One region of the Candidatus Weimeria sp. HCP3S3_B5 genome, then DNA from elsewhere that is predicted to be linked to it. Evidence: predicted binding sites of a transcription regulator. Region 1 holds the regulator's gene; the other holds the start of a gene.

What was found. The regulator HrcA, encoded in region 1, represses chaperone genes, less so after heat shock. The targets are predictions, from matches to a motif close to TGTTAGCACTCNNNNNNNNNGAGTGCTAACA.
Region 2: ACTNCK_RS07035 (Hsp20/alpha crystallin family protein) is a predicted target of HrcA. The motif match lies at 2,744-2,774, and genes of this name have one in related genera.

The regions. Positions count from the first base shown of each region.
Region 1 is NZ_JBQHVU010000020.1:25,645-37,426, forward strand. It holds gene lepA (translation elongation factor 4) at 1-608, shown strand, start outside; gene hemW (radical SAM family heme chaperone HemW) at 610-1,872, shown strand; gene hrcA (heat-inducible transcriptional repressor HrcA) at 1,977-3,074, shown strand; gene grpE (nucleotide exchange factor GrpE) at 3,087-3,731, shown strand; gene dnaK (molecular chaperone DnaK) at 3,744-5,639, shown strand; gene dnaJ (molecular chaperone DnaJ) at 5,737-6,900, shown strand; gene rlmD (23S rRNA (uracil(1939)-C(5))-methyltransferase RlmD) at 6,904-8,031, shown strand; gene ACTNCK_RS09685 (type II secretion system protein) at 8,317-8,811, shown strand; gene ACTNCK_RS09690 (hypothetical protein) at 8,843-8,935, shown strand; gene ACTNCK_RS09695 (transposase) at 9,078-9,434, shown strand; gene ACTNCK_RS09700 (hypothetical protein) at 9,778-10,065, opposite strand; gene ACTNCK_RS09705 (hypothetical protein) at 10,254-11,099, opposite strand; gene ACTNCK_RS09710 (hypothetical protein) at 11,699-11,782, shown strand, end outside.
Region 2 is NZ_JBQHVU010000012.1:612-12,393, forward strand. It holds partial or broken gene ACTNCK_RS07025 (IS256 family transposase) at 28-1,156, shown strand; gene ACTNCK_RS07030 (phenylpyruvate tautomerase MIF-related protein) at 1,605-1,949, shown strand; gene ACTNCK_RS07035 (Hsp20/alpha crystallin family protein) at 2,040-2,501, opposite strand; gene ACTNCK_RS07040 (PDDEXK nuclease domain-containing protein) at 2,844-3,938, opposite strand; gene lysS (lysine--tRNA ligase) at 4,387-6,399, opposite strand; gene greA (transcription elongation factor GreA) at 6,418-6,894, opposite strand; gene ACTNCK_RS07055 (sensor histidine kinase) at 6,972-8,315, opposite strand; gene ACTNCK_RS07060 (response regulator transcription factor) at 8,308-8,997, opposite strand; gene ACTNCK_RS07065 (GTP pyrophosphokinase) at 8,994-9,608, opposite strand; gene ACTNCK_RS07070 (precorrin-2 C(20)-methyltransferase) at 9,726-10,406, shown strand; gene ACTNCK_RS07075 (type III pantothenate kinase) at 10,409-11,179, opposite strand; gene ACTNCK_RS07080 (DUF6145 family protein) at 11,194-11,508, opposite strand; gene argF (ornithine carbamoyltransferase) at 11,511-11,782, opposite strand, start outside.

The DNA of each region.
Region 1 (11,782 bases):
ATATGGAGGAGCCTGTTGTCGATGCTGAGATAATGGTCACAAGCGACTATATAGGCCCGATAATGGATCTGTGTCAGGAGAGAAGAGGGCAGTACGTTTCTCTTGAGTACATAGAGGAGACAAGGGCAGTCCTTAAATACGTCCTGCCCCTCAACGAGATAATCTACGACTTCTTTGATGTCTTGAAATCGAGATCCAGAGGCTACGCCTCATTTGACTATGAGCTTAAGGGCTATCAGAAATCGGAGCTGGTAAAGCTTGATATCCTTATCAATAAGGAAAGAGTGGATGCCCTTTCCTTTATTGTATTCAAGGATACTGCATATGATCGCGCCAGAAAGATGTGTGAGAAGCTTAAGGAAAATATACCGCGTCATCTTTTCGAGATACCTATCCAGGCCGCCGTGGGAAGCAAGGTAATCGCTAGAGAGACAGTAAAGGCCATGAGAAAGGATGTCCTGGCCAAGTGCTATGGCGGAGATATTTCCCGTAAGAGAAAGCTGCTGGAGAAGCAGAAGGAAGGAAAGAAGAGGATGAGGCAGGTGGGAAATGTGGAGATACCGCAGGAAGCATTCATGAGCGTGTTAAAGCTCGATAATGATGAATAAGATGGAAGATTACCGCAGATTTGAACTATATATACATATACCCTTCTGTTTGAGAAAATGCGACTATTGCGACTTTCTCTCAGGGGTTTATGGATCAGAGGATCAGGATGAATATGTAGAGGCGCTCATAAGGGAGCTTGTCTTTATGTCCTACCGGGTGCATGGGACTGTAAGTTCTGTATATATAGGAGGGGGGACTCCGACCTGCATAGATCCTGACCATATCGCAAAAATAATCGAAAGCGTCCGGGAATACTACAGCCTTGATCCTCTTGCGGAGATAACTATCGAGGCAAATCCGGGCACAGTGACAGAACAGGGAGCAAATACATACCGGGCAGTCGGTATAAACAGGGTCTCTGTCGGGCTCCAGTCGGCTGATAATGATGAGCTTAAGCTTCTGGGCAGGATCCATACATATGAGAAGTTTCTTTCTACATATGAGATCCTTCGCCGGGCCGGCTTTACAAATATCAATATAGATATAATGACAGCTCTTCCGGGCCAGACTCCGGACAAGCTAATCCACACTCTGGATAATGTCGTAGCATTACGGCCTGAGCACATTTCATGCTATTCTCTTATTATTGAAGAAAATACACCGTTTTACCAGCGCTACCATGAAGATTGCGTCCGCAAGGAAAAAGGAGAGGCGACCCTTGCCCTGCCTGATGAAGATCAGGAATATGAGCTTATGAAAAGAGCCCAGAATTTCCTTGTTTCAAAGGGATATATCAGATATGAGATATCAAACTATGCGAAATTCGGCTACGAATGTGTCCATAATGAAGGCTACTGGAGGAGGACGCCATATCTGGGAGTAGGAGTTGGAGCTGCATCCCTGATACCGCCTGGCTATTTTGCCTTTGAGCCTGAGGACCCTGAGGAGACTGGCGGGATGGGGCTTGAATGGAGGACAACCAATGAATCCTATATATATGACTATATTGAGGACACCCTCCATTACAATGAGATCACATCAGAGGCATCATTCCTTGATATACCGACGATCGATAAGGCGACCCAGCTAAGCCGCAGGGAGGCAATGGAGGAATTTATGTTCCTTGGTCTTCGGATGACAGAGGGAGTGAAAAAAAGCGTTTTTCTTAAGTCTTTCGGTACCCCTATAGAAAAGATATACGATGTTCCTATAAAGAAGCTTATCCGGGAGGGACTGCTTTCGGATAAGGGGGATGATCTGGCTCTTACAGAAAGAGGACTCGATATTTCCAACTACTGCATGTCATTGTTTTTGATGGATTGAAAAAACTATTGACAAACAAGGTCAACAGGCGTATATTATGTATCAGATGGTATTAGCACTCCAATCATTTGAGTGCTAACAGACGAAAGACAGGAGGTGAGCTTTTGGAAGAGGATGAAGAGTTATCAGAAAGGCAGAGGAAGATCCTTGATGTGATCATCAAGAATTATCTGGAAACCGGAGAGCCGGTCGGCTCGAGGACGATCTCGAAGAGCTCCGATCTTAACCTTAGCTCAGCAACCATCAGGAATGAGATGAGCGATCTCGAGGAGATGGGGTATATTCTCCAGCCTCACACCTCAGCAGGGCGGATCCCTTCAGACAGGGGCTACCGCTTTTATGTAAACGAGCTGATGGTCGAGAAGGAGACCTCTCCTCCCGCTGAGACATCGAATCAGATGCTTGTGGAGAGGACAGACAGACTTGAGAAGATGCTGCGTCAGGTAGTAGATATCCTGGCTGCCAATACCCAGTATACATCGATGATATCGGCACCGGCTATCTCAGGAGTCAGAGTCAGGTTCGTGCAGCTGTCGGCTCTGAATGAGAGACAGATACTCTCGGTGGTCGTTATGGATGGAAATTCCATCAAGAACCGTATCATAGATGTCGATTCACCGATCGACAATGAAGATCTGCTGAAGCTCAACATGCTTCTGAATACGAATCTGTCAGGCCTTACAGTAAATGATATTAACCTGACCCTGATCCAGAAGATGAAGCAGTCAGCCGGAGAGTATTCGGATATCATTGAGAATGTTCTGGAGAATGTAGCAGGCACCATAGAGCAGGATGAGGGCCGTACCATATTTACCAGCGGCACTACGAATATTTTCAAATATCCTGAGCTTTCGGATGCCAACAGAGCAAGTCATCTGATCTCGACCTTTGAGAACAAGGAAGAGCTCGAGAATCTGATAAATGATATAGAGTCAGACGAGGAGGGCAATCCTAACGGCATTCAGGTATATATAGGTGATGACATTCCTAATATGCCTGATGTGTCACTTGTCACAGCAAAGTATGATCTGGGTGATGGCTTCAAGGGAACCATAGGGATCCTTGGTCCCAAGCGAATGGATTATGAGAATGTGATGAAGAATCTGAAGTCTCTTAAGAAGCAGCTTAAGGACATAGTCGTTACATCGAGACTTTCGGATCGATCTGAAAAGCCGAAACAGATCACTAAGAAGAAGGAATAGAGGTAGCTGGAATTGAGCGAAGAAAAGGATAAGAAGGAAGAGGAAGTAAAGAAGGACGAGACCTCCGTGGAGAAGAAGGAGGACTCAGTAAAGAAGGAATCTTCAAAGCCTGAGGGCAAGGAAGAAAAGAAGGATTCTGAAAAGACAGAAGGCAGCAAGGAAGAGGATAAGACAGAAACTGATAAGAAAAAGGGCCCGTTTTCAAAGGATAAGAAGAAAAAGGACCCTAAGGACGAGCAGATAAAGGATCTTAAGGATCAGCTTCTCCGGCAGATGGCTGAATTCGATAATTTCAGGAAGCGTACAGACAAGGAGAAATCCACAATGTACGATGCCGGAGCCACAGATGTGATAGCAAAGATCCTTCCGGTCCTCGACAATTTCGAACGGGGACTCTCAGATGTGACGGACGACACTGATGATGCCTTCAAAAAGGGCATACTGATGATCTATAAGCAGCTCCTTACAGTCATAAATGATCTCGGAGTAAAGGAGATCGCGGCAGAAGGAGAGAAGTTCAATCCCGATCTTCATAATGCAGTAATGCATGAGGATGATCCTGATAAGGGAGAGCAGGAAATAGTGCAGGTCTTACAGAAGGGATACACCTTCCACGACAAGGTCGTAAGACATGCAATGGTAAAGGTAGCAAACTAAGGAGGAATAATAATGAGTAAAATAATCGGAATCGACTTAGGTACGACAAACAGCTGCGTAGCAGTTATGGAGGGAGGACAGCCTACAGTTATCCCTAACAGTGAGGGAATGAGGACTACACCTTCTATCGTAGCATTTACAAAGGACGGACAGAGACTCGTAGGTGAACCGGCAAAGCGTCAGGCAGTTACAAACGCTGACAAGACCATCTCATCGATCAAGAGAAAGATGGGAACTACTGACGGCCCTACTATAGATGGCAAGAAGTATTCACCTCAGCAGATTTCAGCAATGATCCTTCAGAAGCTTAAAAGCGATGCAGAGGCTTATCTGGGTGAGAAGGTTTCTGAGGCAGTCATCACTGTTCCTGCTTACTTCAACGATGCCCAGCGTCAGGCTACAAAGGATGCCGGAAAGATCGCAGGCCTCGAGGTAAAGCGTATCATAAACGAGCCTACAGCAGCAGCCTTAGCTTACGGACTTGATAATGAGAACGAGCAGAAGATCATGGTATATGATCTCGGTGGCGGTACATTCGATGTATCTGTTATAGAGATCGGTGATGGTGTCATCGAGGTTCTTTCTACAAACGGCGATACCCATCTCGGCGGAGATGATTTCGATAACCGTGTAATGCAGTGGATGATAGATGAGTTCAAGGCCAAGGAGGGTGTTGACCTTTCCGGAGACAAGATGGCTATGCAGCGTATCAAGGAAGCTGCCGAGAAGGCCAAGAAGGAGCTCTCAAGCGCAACCACTACCAATATCAACCTTCCATTCATCACAGCTACTGCCGATGGCCCTAAGCATCTTGATCTCGACCTTACTAGAGCAAAGTTCGATGAGATCACAGCAGATCTGGTAGAGAAGACAGCCATCCCTGTACAGAATGCCTTAAAGGACGCAGGACTTACAGCAGCAGACCTCTCAAAGGTACTTCTTGTAGGTGGTTCTACCCGTATCCCGGCAGTACAGGCCAAGGTAAAGCAGCTGACCGGCAAGGAGCCATCAAAGAACTTAAATCCTGATGAGTGCGTGGCATTAGGAGCCTGCATCCAGGGTGGTAAGCTCGCAGGAGATAAGGGAGCAGGAGAGGTGCTTCTTCTCGATGTCACTCCTCTTACACTTTCTATCGAGACAATGGGAGGTATCGCTACTCATCTGATCGAGAGAAATACCACCATCCCTACAAAGAAGAGCCAGATTTTCTCTACAGCAGAGGATAATCAGACAGCAGTAGATATAAACGTAGTACAGGGTGAGAGACAGTTCGCCCGTGACAATAAGTCACTTGGTCAGTTCCGTCTCGACGGGATTCCTCCTGCTAGAAGAGGAGTTCCTCAGATCGAGGTCACATTCGATATCGATGCAAATGGTATCGTAACTGTATCCGCAAAGGATCTGGGAACTGGCAAGGAGCAGCATATCACTATCACCGGAGGAAGCAGTATGTCCGATGAGGAGATCGATAAGGCTGTCAAGGAAGCAGCTGAGTACGAAGCTCAGGATAAGAAGCGTAAGGAAGCTGTCGATACGAGAAACGATGCTGACGCATTTGCTGTTCAGACAAGAAAGGCTCTTGACGAGGTAGGAGACAAGCTCGATCCTAATGACAGGAGTGCAGTTGAGGCCGATCTCAAGGCTGTCGAGGATCTGGTAAACAAGAATCAGAAGCCTGAGGATATGTCAGATGATGATGTAGCATCCTTAAAGAGCGCTAAGGAGAAGCTCGAGCAGTCAGCCCAGAAGGTATTCACAAAGATGTATGAGAATGCCCAGGCTGCAGGCGCTGCACAGGGCGGCCCTACCCCGGGAGCTGGCGCAGGTCCACAGCCGAATGCAGGCAGCACTGGCAACGGTAACAACGGCGGCGATGATGTCGTTGACGCAGATTTTAAAGAGGTTTGAGGTTAGAGGTCAGAGGTCTGAGGTCTCAGGGTTAAACCTTAAGACCTCACACATTATGACCTCGCATCTCAAATAACCTACACAAGGAAGGAATTACATGGCAGAACAGAAAAGAGACTACTACGAGGTTCTGGGTGTTGATAAGAGTGCCGATGAGGAGACTATCAAGAAAGCCTATCGTAAGCTCGCGAAGAAATATCATCCTGATATGAATCCCGGAGACAAAAACGCAGAAGCAAAATTCAAGGAAGCTTCGGAAGCATATGCCGTTCTGTCTGATCCAAAGAAGCGTCAGCAGTATGACCAGTTCGGGCATGCGGCATTTGATGGAGGCGCCGGTGGCGGCGGCTTTGATTTCAACAATGTTGACTTCTCTGATATATTCGGAGATTTTGGAGGCTTTGGAAGTGTATTTAGCGATTTCTTTGGCGGTGGAAGCCAGGGAAGAAGAGCCGCAAATAATGGACCCCAGCGAGGAGCTGATGTCAGGACAGCTGTAAGGGTCTCCTTCAGGGAAGCCTGCTTTGGCTGTGAGAAGGAGATAGAGCTTACCTTAAAGGATCCGTGCCCTACCTGCCACGGCAGTGGCTGCAAGCCCGGCACCAGTAAGTCGACCTGTACCAAGTGCGGAGGCTCTGGACAGGTCGTATCTACAGAGAGATCCATATTCGGTATGGTTACTCGTTCCAGTGTCTGTCCGGACTGCGGAGGCAGCGGATTTATCATTAAGGATAAGTGCCCAGACTGTCGTGGAACCGGATTCAAGCCTCAGAAAAAGAAGATCCTTGTAGCGATCCCTGCGGGAATCGATGACGGACAGATGGTACGTCTTAGAGGAAAGGGTGATCCTGGAGCAAACAACGGACCGCGCGGTGACCTGCTCGTAGAAGTCAGAGTCGTAAAGAACAATGAGTTCCAGAGAAATGGATATGATATCTATTCTACTCACCCGATCTCATTTGCCCAGGCAGCTCTCGGAAGCAAGATAATCATCAATACCATCGACGGCAAGGTCGAGTATGAGGTGAAGGCAGGTACACAGCCTGGCACCCGTATCAGACTTCGTGGAAAAGGCGTCCCTACTATCAGGAACAAGGATGTAAGAGGGGATCACTATGTGACCCTTGACGTACAGGTACCTCGTTCACTTACAGCCCCTCAGAAGGAAGCTCTGAAGGCATTTGATGATGCATGCGGCGGAAGTCTTTCCCCGCAGCCTTCCCAAAAGAAGGGCAAAGGACCTTTCGGACGACGTAAATAATAAATGAAGTGTATATATCAGAATGAATGCGGTTCATGTGACTGCATAAATATGGAATATCAGGCAACCCTTGACAATAAGCAGAGGCTTATGGAAAATCTCTTCGGAGAGGATCTGACCCTGCCCGTCAGGGGTATGCCTTTTCCTTTTTATTACAGATATAAGGTGAATTATGCCTTGGGCTATGATCGTGACAGTAAGCGTATAGTCTGCGGCAAATATTCAAGAGGAGGCCATGATCTGGCAGGCATCGATTCATGTCTTATCGAGTCGAGGGATTGTCAGAAGCTTGTTTTTTTTATCACAGAGCTTCTTCCCAGGCTAAGGATCAGGGTATATGACGAGGACACAGGGACTGGTAGCCTTCGGTATATTTTTGTAAGACAAAGCTTTTCCACCGGGGAAATGATGCTTGTTCTTGTAAGCTACAATACCGATATACCAGGCAAGAAGCATCTGATCGAGAGTATTGTTTCGAATTTTCCCAACGTAAAAAGCATATATTTAGATATAAACAAACGAAGCGACAGTATGGTGCTCACACCTGAGCTTAAGCTGCTTTACGGGCAGAGAGCTATTATTGACAAGGTATGCGGCAAGACCTTCCGTCTTTCTCCACTTGCCTTCTATCAGGTAAACCCTGCCCAGATGAAGAAGCTATATCAGACCGCCATCGAATTCGCTTCTCTTACAGGCAGTGAGCATATCATAGATGCATACTGTGGCATTGGTACCATTGGCATCATCGCCTCGGATAAGGCAGCCTCAGTCACTGGCATTGAGAACAACAGAGATGCTGTGAAGGATGCGATCTTTAACGCCAGAACAAACGGAGTAAAGAACGCCAGATACATCTGCGGCGATGCATCTGAGCTTTTTCTACAGAAGGACCTGAAGGCCGACCTGGTCTTCATGGACCCTCCGAGGGCCGGAGCCGACAGGAAATTCCTCCGCTCACTTATGGCCCTTCATCCAGAGCGTATAGTCTACATATCCTGCAATCCGACGACCCTCTCACGCGACATCAGGATCCTTTCGGATGAGTACCGCCTCAAAAAAGTGCAGCCTGTCGATATGTTTCCTTTCACAGATCACATAGAATCCGTCTGCCTTCTGGATGCGAAAAGTTAAAGGCCTTATCTGTAAAATCTCCTTGACAATAGCTCTGCTATAGTAGAATATGGATATAAGAAGAAACTGTTTTTTCTGGAGGAGGAATGGCAGTCATAGTCTTTACGTCGGCGGTGGGGATTATGTTTTTCAGAGGAAAGTGATCAGTGAAAATGGCGCATAGGTTATAAATTGTGGCGTAAACCCCACGGGAAAAGCCCGTGGGAGCAGTCAGAGCTTTTGCGGGAAAACAGATGCCAAAGGCTTCACAGGGAAAGCCTACACGGGGGCAAAGAAGGAGATAACATGGAGACAAGGGAAGTAAGGAATGGCAACAGGGGATTTACTCTAATCGAGCTTATCGTGGTTATGGCTATCATAGCGGTACTTGCGGTGATTCTTGCACCGCAGTATCTCAGATATGTGGAGAAATCGCGGATAGCAGTGGATTGTCAGGTGGCTGCAGAGATACTGAATGCTGCCAGGACATCATGCAGCGAGCAGGATATATATGATAGTCTGGATCTGAAGGGTGATACCCTTGTATGGGGATCCAATGGTGAGATCACTTCAAAGAAAAAGAATACCAGGCTTCTGAACGAGGTTTTAAAAACTGCAACAGGCGATAGCAAAAATAAAACTATAGCAAGACAGTCAAGGGCTCTTAAAAATAAAGGCACATATACGATCACTATCGTTCCTGAAACCCGCAGTACCACTTATTCCATTACAGGAGAGTGGAGCGATACAGGAAACGCCAGCCTTGATGATGACCTCACGAAGAAGTCTGGTGGAAAGTAAACGTATTATAGGAAGATAGAATGTTTTTGATATGAGCCTGTCAATGATCTATGATCTTCTTACTGCTAAGGCATTAAAAAAGGGTAGAAGACAGGATGAGGTAGACAGACTGATCCTCTGCTAATAGTATTATGATCAATCATCCCCTAATAGTATCTGGTCCTCTCTGCCAGGTCATTATAACAGCAAAAAACGGGATTGGCTAGTTATATTTAAGGAACAATGAAATTGTCAGTCACGCGCTTTCAGCAAAGCGTGGCGATCGTATGACCTACATAAGCGGGCTGAAAGACCTCCTTGAGCTGAAAAGAGCACATCCTGAATATCAGATGATTCTTCATAGTGATCAGGGCTCTGTATATGCATCAAAAGCTTTCAACGACCTGCTCCCAATGTACGTAAACCGGTCTATGTCACGCGCAGGAACACCTACGGATAATGCTGCGATGGAATCTATTAATGGATGGATTAAAGCAGAGCTCTTCACGGATTTTCATGTTACTGGAGATAAACCGGTAGAAAAGGAGATAGATGAATATATCGCCTTTTTCAACGAAGAGAGACCGGCATACTCACTCAACTACCTGACTCCTAAGCAATACAGGGAAGTTCATGCCGTCTAACTTGCCCATGAATCCATCTCTGTCGATACAGAGTGACCGGCAATGCATAGCGTAATGCCCAATGTATCGTCTAAGGAGTCCACATCACTGAAAGGAGAGACAAAAAACATAATTTTGTGTCCAAAATTTGTTGACTACTGCATTTCGCGTGATGCCCTCGTTCCTGGAGAAGTATTTTCTCCGGAGCTCATGGGGTGCCTGAAATTATATACAGAATATAGCAAAGCCAGCGTCCTGAAAAAAGATGCTGGTTATTTGACGCTTACAAACAGTATCACCTGAAAAGCGGGTGCTATATAAAGACACGTGTGACTGAATTTTTAAATGTCATGTGACTGAATTTTTACTTTACAAATACAGCTTTGTCAATATCACTGTCTTTACAGCTGTCAAGGGCGAAATCTGTGCCTGTCATTGAAGGGCCGTCGGGGTCGGCTATCTCCGCGTGGAACGTGGATATATCCGAGAACCCTGCTTTCTCAGCTTCCGTCAGTGTGATAACTCCGTATTTTGAGCGGATAGTGACTTTTATTCCGTTGCGATAGAAGACCGCAAAAGAGTCTTTTAAGCCCACTTCGAACTTACCGATAAGCCCGTCGGCATTTAGCTTCTCGTCGTTCTCGTTCTGCATGAGGTGATGATAATTAAGTCAGCGCTCGTAGTCCGTGATGTGCTACACGCTGTTCTACTCACAGATACTGATGTCGACAGTTCTTGTGAGCTTCTGCTAGTCAAGAGCGTTGGCGATTGTCTCCCGGATAGCGTGGGACACTTCCTGGTTTTAGAGAATCTTCTATAGATTGAGGTTGAATTCTTTGATCATGAGTTGTATGTCTCCATAGTGTTTAAAGCGTCAAGAAACAAATCTTCCATGTACAACTTACCTGAAAAATCGTCTACATTGCCTGTTTCCTGAATTTTGTCATTGCCATGTGCATATATTGATACATATTTAGCAACTACACAACATAAATAAGAAACTATAATTTCGTCACCGTCTTGTGCTGATCCATTATCTGTTGATTCAGCAAACAGCCTTGCTATGGGCTTGTCGTTATGGTTATAAGCAAGCTCATTAGTGATGTGTTCGTGGAAGGGCATATAATCGCTATCAACGGGATTGGGAGTAATAAGGGATGCGTTTTGTCTTTTCTTTTCTTCATCAATAGCACATCTGAGAGAAGGGACTATTTTATTCCCGTTATTTATGAGTGCCCTTTCGAGATATTTGCCTTCATCATAGAATATGTCAAGGTCATTGGGACAATATAGAGATTGTACTTTCTTATAGGCATCAAGTAATTTTGTGTAATAGTCGTCGACCGTCTGACTACTTAATTCAATTTGGCTACGTGATAATATCTCGTTCTGTACTTCTTCAGTAAGGCTACAGAACTCACGATATATTTCCCTATGGAAATGGTAAATGGGATTGTATTTATATGCAGACACGCATAACGGTAACAGCAAGATTTCAGACGCATAACCTTTGCTGTTGTATTTTTGAATGAACTGCGTAGCTTGGGCTGTGACCTTGGCTTTTCTTCGGGTTTCATCGCGTTTATCCTGACGCTCTTCAAACCCCTTCATTTTACACGCAATATAAATCTGACCGCCGCCAATAACAATGGCAACTATAATAGATATCCAAAAAGACGCATCCATTTATATAACCTCATCCCTACAATCAATCTTTCCAGTCACCATATAGTAAACAACTAAAACTTCCCACACCCAAAAGGTTCGTTGAACCTTGAAAATTCAATAAAAAGCGGGTCCAAATAAGGCATAGAAGCCTTTTATGGTAAAATAAGATTACGACATCAAACTACCAAAGAAAGGATTTTCTATGCCGAACTCTATTATACCACAGGGACAGGACGGACAAAACCTTTATAATGTAATTTCTTTATTTCTTCGTGATTTTAGGGTAGGTAAGCAGCTTGGCAAGTGCAATGCCCATAAAGAGAAAGGCATTTCTGTCATGGATGTCTTCAGATACAAGCTTTGTAACGTCTTTTAAGAACTGCAGTATGTATATGCAGCAGAAGATAGGTTCTTTCAGGGAGGCCTTTTCAAAGAATACGTTTTACCGTTTCCTGAACTGCTCAAAGATAAACTAGCTGCGCTACATCACTCTTTTATCAAAAGAGGTAGAAGACACCATCGAGCCCCTTACCAATGAAGACCGTGTAAATCCCTTTGTGGTTGACGACAGTCTGTTTGAACGCACAAGCTGTAAAAAGACGGAGCTTGCTTCCTGTGTGTTTGATTACGCAGGCAGGAGACACTGTTTAGGATATCGGCTCGTGACTCTCGGATGTACAGACGGAAATACATTTCTGCCA
Region 2 (11,782 bases), on a different contig from region 1:
AGAAAAGAAACCATACTCCACGTTCAAATGACAGATGGCAAGAGAGCCATCATCCAGGGACTTCTTTCGGAGAATGATATCCAGAATGCCAACGACATCCAGGAAGCTCTTAAAGACCTGCTTGGAGGCACCATCAAGGAGATTATGGAGGCTGAGATGGATGACCATCTGGGCTATGAGAAATCCGAACGTAACGGGGATGATGACGAGGACCGTGATTACCGCAATGGCTACAAGACCAAACGGATCAATTCAAGCTATGGCAGCATGGACATTGATGTTCCCCAGGATCGTAATTCAACATTTGAGCCAAAGGTCGTAAAGAAGCGCCAGAAAGACATTTCTGAGATAGATCAGAAGATCATCTCCATGTATGCCAAGGGAATGTCAACAACACAGATATCTGACATAATACGCGATATATACGGCTTTGACGCCAGTGAGGGCTTTATCTCTGATGTCACGGATAAGATCATGCCTCAGATTGAGGAATGGCAGAACAGGCCGCTCTCATCCGTCTATCCGATAGTCTTTATCGATGCCATCCATTTTTCTGTCCGTGATGACAGTGTGGTCAGAAAGCTGGTCGCAGGTCCTGAATTCTCTTAAAAACCGCGGTGTGCAGGATATACTGGTTCTCTGCTCTGATAATCTCTCAGGAATAAAGGATGCCATAACTACGGCATTCCCTAAGACCGAGCAGCAGAGATGCATTGTTCACATGGTACGCAACACGCTCAAATACGTGCCAAACAAAGACATGAAGGCCTTTGCCAAGAATCTGAGGACAATATATACCGCTGCCGATGAACAGGCAGCACTGGCTCAGCTGGAGGCCGTCACAGAGAAGTGGAAACCACAGTACCCATATGCCATGCAGCGTTGGAACGACAACTGGGATGCCATATCTCCGATCTTTAAATTCTCAAAGGACGTGAGAACAGCTTTCTACACGACGAATGCGATAGAATCGCTCAATTCCTCACTGCGCCGTCTGAACCGCCAGAGGAGCGTATTTCCCAGCTCTCAGGCACTCCTGAAGGCCCTGTACCTGGCAACATTTGAGGCAACCAAAAAGTGGACAATGCCAATCAGAAACTGTCACAAAGTCCGCGGTGAGCTGAAGATCATGTACCCCGACAGGCTTCCAGACTGAAACTGATTATAATAACAAATAACATAAACAATCAAAAAATGGGACGTCCAGATTCACTGGGCGTCATTGACATGCCTGTCTTTTTGTGATACAAAAGTAACCATGTGACTTGAATTCCACTGATTATGATTTTTATCTGTATTATGGCTTTCTATCACAGTAACCTTTAGTGAAAGATCTCAATTTACAGAAAAACTTTCATACTCTCACAAAAACAGACCGCTCGTTGGGGAGATTCTCCCCACGCCCCTCTCATCTGTCTGCTTTGCAGCCAGAACATCACCTCGCTTCGCTCGGTTGAATAGTTCCTTCCTGTGTATTTCATTCCAGTCTACTCTTTTTTAAGCAGTTCATCAAGCAGCTTTATCCCCTATGCCGTATATTGAATTTCTCTTTCTTCTTCTGATATAATTTCATAAACCAGGCATCAGAATAAGGAGGTATCGCCATGCCATTTATCAATTCAAAAGTAAGCGTTCAGGTCACACCTGAACAGGAAAAAAAGCTTAAGACCAGACTCGGACAGGCAATATCTGTCATCCCCGGAAAGAGCGAGCAGTGGCTCATGACCGGATTTGAGGACAACTATCACCTGTATTTCCGAGGAGAAAACTCTGAACCTTCAGCGTTCATTGAAGTACAGATTTATGGGACACCATCAGCATCTGCTATGGAACAGCTGACCGGAGAGATTACACAGATATTCAACGAAGTCCTTGCCATATCACCTGATCACATTTATATCAGTTATCACCCTACTGATTACTGGGGATGGAATGGGACTGACTTCTGATTTGTCTTTAACAAAAAACGGAGCGGTGCCTTATGGCACCGCCCCGATTGGATAAAACTATAAACCCATTATGGAAAACTAGCTATCAAATTAATGAACTTCAATCATATGTGAAGTATCTGCTTCGACCTTCTTCTGGTCTTTCTTTGGAAGTTCAAGTGTCAGGACTCCGTTCTTGTAGCTTGCGTTAATTTCCTTCTCAGTGATCTCATCGCCTATATAGAAGCTTCTGCTCATCGAGCCTTCGTATCTCTCTTTCCTCAGATACTTCCTGTCTTCATTCTTATCTTCCTTATCAAGGCCTTTCTCAGCGCTGATGGTAAGATATCCATTCTTAAGTTCTACCTTGACATTATCCTTATCGAATCCAGGGAGATCGACTGAAACCTCGTACTTGTCGCCATTCTCCTTAACATCTGTCTTCATAATGTTCTTTGCATGTCTGCCATAAAGAACCTTGTCAACATCCGGGAACTGTGGCATCCTGAAATCGAACCAGTCATCAAAATCATCATCAAATAAACTCTCACCAAAAATACTCGGCATCATCATACGTCATTCCTCCAATCTGATCTGTACGGCGACATCCGAACCTTATCTGCTGTCGCTGCCTAAATATTTTTTCTGAAGTTCATCGCTTCTGTAAGGTAGTTCTTCTCGCTAAATTCGAGCTTGGCTTCCGCTCGCTCTCATTAATCTCAAAGAACGGGTTCGGAATGGATTCGAACTTCGCTTCGCTTGTTCTCATCTCATTCCTTTCACCCTCACCCTTCGACTATAGTTATATCACCACTTGTTAGCACTGTCAAGCATAGAGTGCTAATTTCACAAATTCTTCACAATTTTAGTACATTTCTTGAAAACAATTCTGCAAACTGGAAGTTGTCGAGATGATCAGTTATCATCATTCAGTTCATCCTCTATTTCCTCAATGGTTGGCATTGATGACTTGATATCTTCAGGCAGAACATTTGTCAGTTCATATTCTGAAACACCAACAGGATATTTGATTCCGTTTGCAGCATATTGTGCCAGAACATTATCCTTTGTCTTACAGATCAGCAGTCCAATAGTCTGTCCGTCCATATCAGACCGCAGCATTCCATCAACAGCCGCGGCATATGTTGTAAGCTGCCCCATATCCCTCGGATCAAATTCTCTTACCTTTATCTCGACCACTACATAGCAGTGCAGATGGACATTATAGAAAAGCATATCAAGAAATTGCTCTGTATTGCCTACTACCAACCTATATTCTCTTCCAAGTAATGCAAATCCTTTCCCCAGTTCCAGAAAAAAATCCTGAAGATTATCCATCAGAGCATCTTTCAGTTCTTTTTCATTATAGTCAGTCCTGAGTGTCAGGAAATCGAAATTATATGGGTCTTTCGTTATCTGCTGTGCCAGGTCGCTCTGCTCTGCTGGAAGGCTCAGTTTAAAATTGGTGACCGCCTTTCCCTTGCGCTCGTAAAGATTCGTATCAAGAAAGTTCATCAGAACAGCACGAGACCAGTTGTTGGAAAGAGTCTCTTTCACGAAGAATAAGGCCTTAGCCCTGTCTCCCTTGCATTTATCAATGATCAGTTTATTATGTCCCCATGGAATCCTGAACACAAGTGCAACGTCACTTTCGTCCCCAAGTTGAGGGCTTTTTAATTCGTCCCCAACCTGGGGACTTTTTTCCATTGCGTCAGGAAACAATTCATAGAACGACCTCATATACTTGAGATTTGTCACTGAAAATGACTTCACTCCCGGAATCGACTTCTGAATATCCCTGCTGATTTTTTCAATATATCCGCTTCCCCATTTACTTTTCGCGCGCATCAAAACTATATCCCGCCCAAGAGTCCAATAAAACCGCAGCATTTCCTCATTGACATGAGTTGCTGCCTTTATCTGACTCTGACGGAACCGGCTACTAATATTCTTAATCCACTCCCTATACTCCCGATCAAAAGCATCCACATTGCTTATTTTATCAGACATGCTCAAAATCCTTTCTTTCCGACAAATTCTAATTTGTGTAAGAATACCACAGAATACATAACTTTTCTACCTGACCTCCTACAGATTTCTCCAGTATAATTTCGATCTGTAGGGTATCCGAGGATTGAAATTCAACGATCCTGATCATAACCCATGATTCTTCTGTATTAAAGTATATTAGTATTAGGTTAATGTTATCACTTTCTTTCATATTTTATTCTTATATCTACAAACTCACTTTCTCAACATACCCATTCATAATTCCCGCTCCATCCATATTTACCACTAACGACATATATGTCGGGAATAGAATGACGTCACGGTTTCCCATTCCTTTGACATTATCCTGATAAGGTGATCATTCTCATATCTATTTGAGCAAAAAAATAACAGTGAGATCCTGTCTCACTGTTATTGATGATTCAAATTATTTAATTTTATTCCCTGATTAGCACATCCTGGCACCTGCCGGGATGTGGTTGTCGAGCATCACTACATGGAGTTCTTCTTCACCATTGCGTTCGTCAACTGCACTGATGATCATTCCACAGCTGTCGATTCCCATCATCTTCCTTGGTGGAAGGTTTACAATGGCAAGGAGAGTCTTTCCTACGAGTTCTTCAGGCTCATAGTACTTATGGATTCCGCTAAGGATCGTACGATCTGTTCCTGTCCCATCATCAAGTGTAAACTGAAGGAGCTTCTTACTCTTCGGAACTGCTACGCATTCCTTTACCTTTACTGCTCTGAAATCAGACTTACAAAATGTATCGAAGTCTACCTCATCTGTCAGGAAGTCCTCAACCTTTACGCCACTGAAATCGATCTGTGAATTCGGAGTAAAGAATCCATTATTGTCACCATTCTGAGTGGATGAGCAACTAGATTTCGTATCTGATGCATCCAGACTCTTGAGCGTTGGAAAGAGGATCACATCCCTGATTGCCTCACTGTTTGTCAGAAGCATGCAGAGTCTGTCGATACCATAGCCGATACCACCTGTAGGAGGCATTCCTACCTCGATAGCATTCAGGAAGTCCTCGTCTGTATGATTGGCCTCCTCATCTCCTGCAGCTGCCAGCTTGTCCTGCTCTGCGAAACGCTCTCTCTGATCGATTGGGTCGTTGAGCTCTGAGTATGCGTTGCACATCTCCCAGCCGTTGATATAGAGCTCGAATCTCTCAACCTTTGACGGATCAGATGGCTTCTTCTTGGTCAGAGGAGAGATCTCGATAGGATGATCCATTATGAAGGTAGGCTGGATCATCTTGTCCTCACAGTATTCGTCGAAGAAGAGATTGACAATATCGCCCTTCTTATGACGGTCCTCATAGGCAATATGGTGGTCGTCTGCTATCTTCTTTGCTTCCTCATCGGATGATACAGCATCAAAGTCCACGCCCGTCTCTTCCTTTATGGCCTCTGTCATTGTAAGCTTTCTGAATGGCTTACCCAGGTCGATCTCTACTCCTGTGCCCTTTTCCTTATCTCCGTAATAGATCTTTGTGCCGCCGCAGACCTTTTCTGCCAGATGGCGGAACATGCTCTCTGTGAGTTCCATCATTCCGTTGTAGTCTGTGTAAGCCTGGTAGAGCTCCATCAGTGTGAACTCAGGATTGTGCCTGGTATCTACGCCCTCATTCCTGAATACTCGTCCGATCTCGTAGACTCTCTCAAGTCCGCCGACGATGAGTCTCTTCAGATAGAGCTCGAGAGAAATACGAAGCTTGACATCCTCATCGAGAGAATTGTAATGAGTCTCAAATGGTCTGGCAGCGGCTCCGCCTGCGTTGTGAACAAGCATAGGAGTCTCGACTTCCATGAAATTCCTCTTGGCAAGGAAATTCCTGATCTCTGCGATGATCTGGGATCTCTTTACAAAAGTCTCCTTGACATCAGGATTCATGATCAGGTCAAGGTATCTCTGACGGTATCTGATATCGGTATCTGTGAGTCCATGGAACTTCTCAGGAAGGATCTGGAGACTCTTGGAGAGAAGTGTGACTTCCTTCGCATGAACTGAGATCTCGCCTGTCTTTGTCTTGAAGACAAAGCCCTTTACTCCAAGGATATCACCCACATCATACTTCTTGAAGTATGCGTATTCATCGTCTCCGAGATCATTCCTTGTGACATAGATCTGCATATCGCCCTTGAGGTCGCGGAGATTAGCAAATGAGGCCTTTCCCATCACACGCTTGAACATCATACGTCCTGCTATGGAAACTACCTTTCCCTCCGGTATATCCTCAAGCGGTACTACCTTTGCCTTTCCTTCCTCGTCAACTGGAGGTACGAATTCGAGCTCATCGAAATGCTCTCGTATATCACTGGTATGATTAGTCTGGTCATACTTAGTGATCCTGAAAGGATCGCGGCCTGCTGCCTGAAGCTCGGCAAGCTTGTCCCTTCTGATCTGTAAAAGCTGGTTATTATCCTGTGAATTATTCTTTGCTGGCATTGTATTCCTTCGTTCTGATCAATCGTTGGTCCTGTATGCATCTGCTATCCTGTAGCTGAAGCTTCCTGCCTCTGTCTCTACAGTAACTGTGTCTCCGCTTACGTGACCTATTATGGCTGCTCCGACCGGAGACTCGTTTGAGATCTTTCCATTGAGGATATCGACCTCGTTGGAACCCACGATCTTGTACTCATCCTCTTCTCCATCCTCGTCAACGAGCTTTACTGTGTAGCCGATATTTATCTTACCTGAATCATCCTGAGCAACGACCTCGGCATCCTTTAAGATCTCCTGGATATCCTTGATCCTGTCCTCGATCTTACCCTGCTCATCCATTGCTGCATCATACTCGGCATTCTCCGAAAGATCTCCCTGCTCTCTGGCCTCGGCGATCTTCTTAGTGATTGCTGGACGCTGCACATGTATCAGATCCTGCAGCTCATCCTCTAGTTTTTTCTTACCCTCTTTTGTCATCAGGTTCTTTTTTTCAGCCATGACAGTGTCCTTTCCTGTATTATCTAAAAATTTTGCCTAAATAGTATATACTTATACCGTATAAAAGTCAATGGCAGCTAGCCTTTAAGCAGACATTCAAATGTTATCACATCATCCTTCCAGGATACGTCTATAGAGCCGTCATACTGCTTTACCAGGCTTTCTGCAATAGAGAGTCCGATCCCGTAGCCTCCCTTGTCCACATTATGCGACTGGTCTGCACGGTAGAATCTTTCAAAGAATTTTGAGTAATCTGTATTTTTCCCATCTGCATAGGTATTCGAAACAGCAAGTCTGATATTTTTTCCCTTCTGCTGAAGTGAGACCTTTATAGCCCCCTTTTCATCGCAGTACTTTATGGCATTGTCTATTAGCAGGGTGGCAAGCTGTCTTATCTGACTCTCTACAGCCTGCATTCTGACCCCATCCCCTATATCCTCGGTGAAGGTCTCCCCTGCATTTTCTGCTACCGGAAGATAGCTTTTCACTGTATCCTTTATTGCCGCTGAGATGTCAGTATCGATCCTGTCCTCAGAACTCTCCTTTTCCTCGGCTCTCACTATAGTCACAAGGTTCTGTATCAGTCCCGTCATGCGGTCGACCTGCCTCTTGGTGGATTCTGTCCATTCATCGCTTCCGCTTATCATCTCCTGGACCTGGACATTGGCCTTTATCACTGCAAGGGGAGTCTTCAGCTCATGACTGGCATTAGTGATAAACTGCTTCTGCTGCTCAGCATTCCTGATCTCAGGAGCTATCACTCTTAGAGAAAGAGCACGAAGAACAAAGAACGAAATAACAGAACCAAATCCTATCAGTATGAGTGCCAGATAAAGGATCCTGTTTGTGATCCTGATCTGATTGGTATAATCGACAAAGGCGACTATTGTTCCCTTCTTTGTCTTCTGGACCTGATAATAATAATTGCCTATGTTGCCAAAATGATTCAGATTGTTCTTTACAGCCAGAGCATATTCCTTGGCATCAGTGATATTTATTGAGGCGATCCTCTCTGCATTTATTCCGGCGACCCTGTCGTTCTTGTCAAATGTCACTGTAAAATATCTGACAGAATACCACTGATCCTTGTTTGTAAGCGCTATTCTTCCGCTACCAAAAAGCGTACTGAGGAAATCCTCTACATCCTGTTTTATTGACCTGTTCCCAGAGATATCCTGTTTGACAGTATCATTACTATCATCATCAGAATCTGAAGGATACTTGCTAACAGTAATCTTTATCGAAGGCAGATCTCCTCCGTTATCGATTATGGCCTGAGTCACTTGATGGGCTTCCTTTCTGGTGACCATCAGAGTACTCACATATATAATCCCGCCAACTACAAGCATCACAGCAATAAAGGAGCACATGGATACAAAAAGGAATTTATTTTTCAGTTTTTTTATCGATTCTTCATTCATGCGACCTCCCGGAAGGATCGGTATCCAGCCTGAATCCGCCTCCCTTTTCTCCATTTATAGTAAGATCGGAATCTATAGCAGTAAGCTTCCTTTTCAGATATGAGATATAAAGCCAGACAGTATCAGCATCTGCTGCCGGCTCGGCTGCCCAGACCTTCTGCAGGATATCATCAGTCGAAAGCTCTCCATCGGCATGGGTCATAAGCAGCTGCATGAGTTCGAACTCCCTTGCGGAAAGCCTTACTGAATTCTCACATGACAGCTCCATCTCCTCTGCTTTAAGCGACACATCTCCGAAGCTCATATCCTTTGGATTATATTCCCTTCCTCTCCTGACAAGAGCCCTTACCCTGGCCAGGAGTTCTCTCATATCAAATGGCTTGGCCAGATAATCATCAGCTCCGGCATCAAGTCCGGCAACCCTGTCATCTACCTCGGTCTTTGCGGTAAGCAGAAGAACCGGGGTAAGGATATTGTTCTCCCTCATGTATTTAAGGACGCCTATTCCGTCCAGCTTCGGCATCATTATGTCAAGTATGGCCGCATCGAAGCTGTCCTGCTCAAGACAGTCTACTGCCTGCTCACCATCATATGCACTTGTGACATCATAGCCCTCATGCGTAAGTATGGCCGTCTCCGCCCTGTTTAAGTCGCGTGTATCCTCTGCCAGCAAAATTTTCATTCTGTCTCACTCTTTCCATTATCTTCAAATATCATATCTCTTATTGTCTGCATAGAAAGATCAGTCGATGCCAGCTCGTCTGCGCATCTTTTAAGCTCAGATGCTATAAGCTCCTCATTCGACTTTCCTATATCATGCTTGTATCTGATATGGTGCTCAAGCGCTGCCCAGGTATCCTGGGAAATCGTCCGAAGCTGGATCTCCGCATAGAATTTCTGATGCATACGAAGGATCATATGATAGCTCCTGTAGCCGTTCGGCTTGGCATGCTTTATATAGTCCTTCTCCTCTATGACCTCCGTACCGGGAAGTGCGATCAGATGATCCCTGAATCTGTAGATATCGTCTATAAAAGCGCATACCACGCGGATCCCGACTGCATCGTAGATCTTTGTAAGAGCAGACTCTGTGGTCACCGGAAGTCCCTTCCTTACGCACTTTTCTCTCATGCTCTCCTCTGACTTGATCCTTGAGAGGCAGTGCTCTACAGGGTCCATACCATTCTTCTGCTTGAGCCTTTCCCTAAGCGTATCGATCTCGTCAAGAAGCTCCTTTTCTATTTTTTCAAGCTCTGGCCTGTAAGGCCCGTATATACTGTTATTTTCATCCATAAAACTGCTCCGGTTTTTGATTTTCTTTTAATTATAACGCAAATATCCGATAATTACTGTTAAAATTCGGTGAATGGTATGGTAACATTATGTGACAGGAAACACTGAAAGGAGACAATGATGAATAAAGGAAGGCTTCTAGGGATCGGTGTAGGCTGCGGCTCATCAGCTGATCTGACCTATGCTGCAAAAAGCGCGATTGAAAATAGCGACATAGTGATCTTTCCCGCAGGTAGCCGCGAGCACTGCAGGGCATATACTATAGTAAGGGATGTGCTAAAGGATGGACAGGAAACAGAATTCTTTGATTTCCCTATGACAAGAGACAGGGACGATCTGATAAAAAGGCACAGTGAGATCTATAAAAGGACCCGTGATCTTCTGGATCGGGGAAAGACGGTTTCATTTATTACTATAGGAGATCCGCTTATATATTCGACATTTTCATATATAGGTGAAATGGCTGAGAGGGACGGTTATGAGATGAAGATAATAAACGGGATCCCATCCTTCCTTTCATGTGCCGGCAGGCTCGCGCTTTTTCTGGGGCAGGAAGATGAAGAGATACATATCATCCCGGGATCCGCTGATCTTAATGATGCCCTATCCCTTAAGGGAATAAAGATATTCATGAAGCTGGGCAAAAAAACTCCGGCCTTAAGGCAAGCCATAAGGACCGGAGATCATACCTTTCTTGGTGCAGTAAGTCACTGCGGGATGAGCGATGAAAGGATCTATAGAGACCTTTCCGAGATCCCTGACGAAATGGCCTATCTTATGACTGCCTTTGTCCGATAAGCCTATCTGTCCTGCTTCTCATAGATAAACCGCATGCCCTGAAGAGTCAGGTCAGGATTGTAAAGGTCTATGCAGTCAGTCTCGCCGGAGATCATCTTTCCAAGTCCTCCTGTAGCGATCACCTTTATATTCTTTTTCCCGATCTCGTCCTTCATATGGTTTATTATATATTCTGTGGCTCCTATCTGTCCGAATACCAGTCCGGCCTGCATGGAGCTTATGGTCTCACGGGCAAGGATAGACTTTGGCTTTACTATCTCGATCTCAGGAAGCTTTGCTGCATCCTCCCAGAGAGCCTTTGCAGCAATCCTTATTCCCGGAGCCGTAACTCCGTAGCGGAATGAGCCCTTTTCATCCACATAGTCATAGGTCGTGGCTGTACCGAAATCTATAACTATAAGAGGCCCTCCATATAGCTCATAGGCTCCGGCTGCGTCTACTATCCTGTCGGCTCCTATCTGGCTAGGCACCTCTGTCTGTATATTGATGCCTGTCCTTACGCCTGCCGCCACCACCAGAGGCCTGGTATCAAAATACTTGATCACAGCACTTGTAAGCGAATGCATGACTGCCGGTACTACTGAGGCGATTATGCAGTCTTTTATCCTGTCATGATCTATACCGTTATTATAAAGTATATTCCGAATAGCTATACCATACTCATCAGATGTGCGGGCTATCCTTGTATTAAGTCTGAAATTTCCTACTATCACACTATCCTCAAATACTCCAAGTGTGATATTGGTGTTTCCGACATCAACTGCTAAAAGCATCCTTACTCCTTTTATCAGAAGAATTCTCTGAAATATTCCTCAAGCTCTCTGAAGAGCTGTCTCTGGTCCTTTTGTATCTGCTTGATCTTAAGAGGTGCGCCTATATTGTCATAGGTCAGATCTCCCTCCTCTGAATCAGTCATCAGATGAAGGCTTCCCTCCTCATCAAAATACAGCTCGATCACTCCTCCTATGTCCTCTGTAAAGAGGACGCACATGATTTGAAGCTCCTTCTTCACCTGATCCGGAAGTCCGTCAAAATCCGGATTCAGATAATATTTTTTATTGTATGCGCTTGCAGCGCAAAGCACTATCCTGTCCTGATACATGATCACTTCTTCATCGTTGCGTAGATTATAGCCTTTATAGAATGCATCCTGTTCTCTGCCTCATCGAATACGACTGAATGCGGGCCTTCGAATACCTCGTCGGTAACCTCCATCTCTCTTAAGCCGTATTTCTCATTGATCTGTCTGCCTATAGTCGTATCGAGATCATGGAAGGCCGGAAGGCAGTGCATGAAGATAACTGAATCCGAAGCATAGGAAAGCGCCTTTTCATTGACCTGATAAGGCTTTAAGGCCTTTATCCTTTCCTTCCATA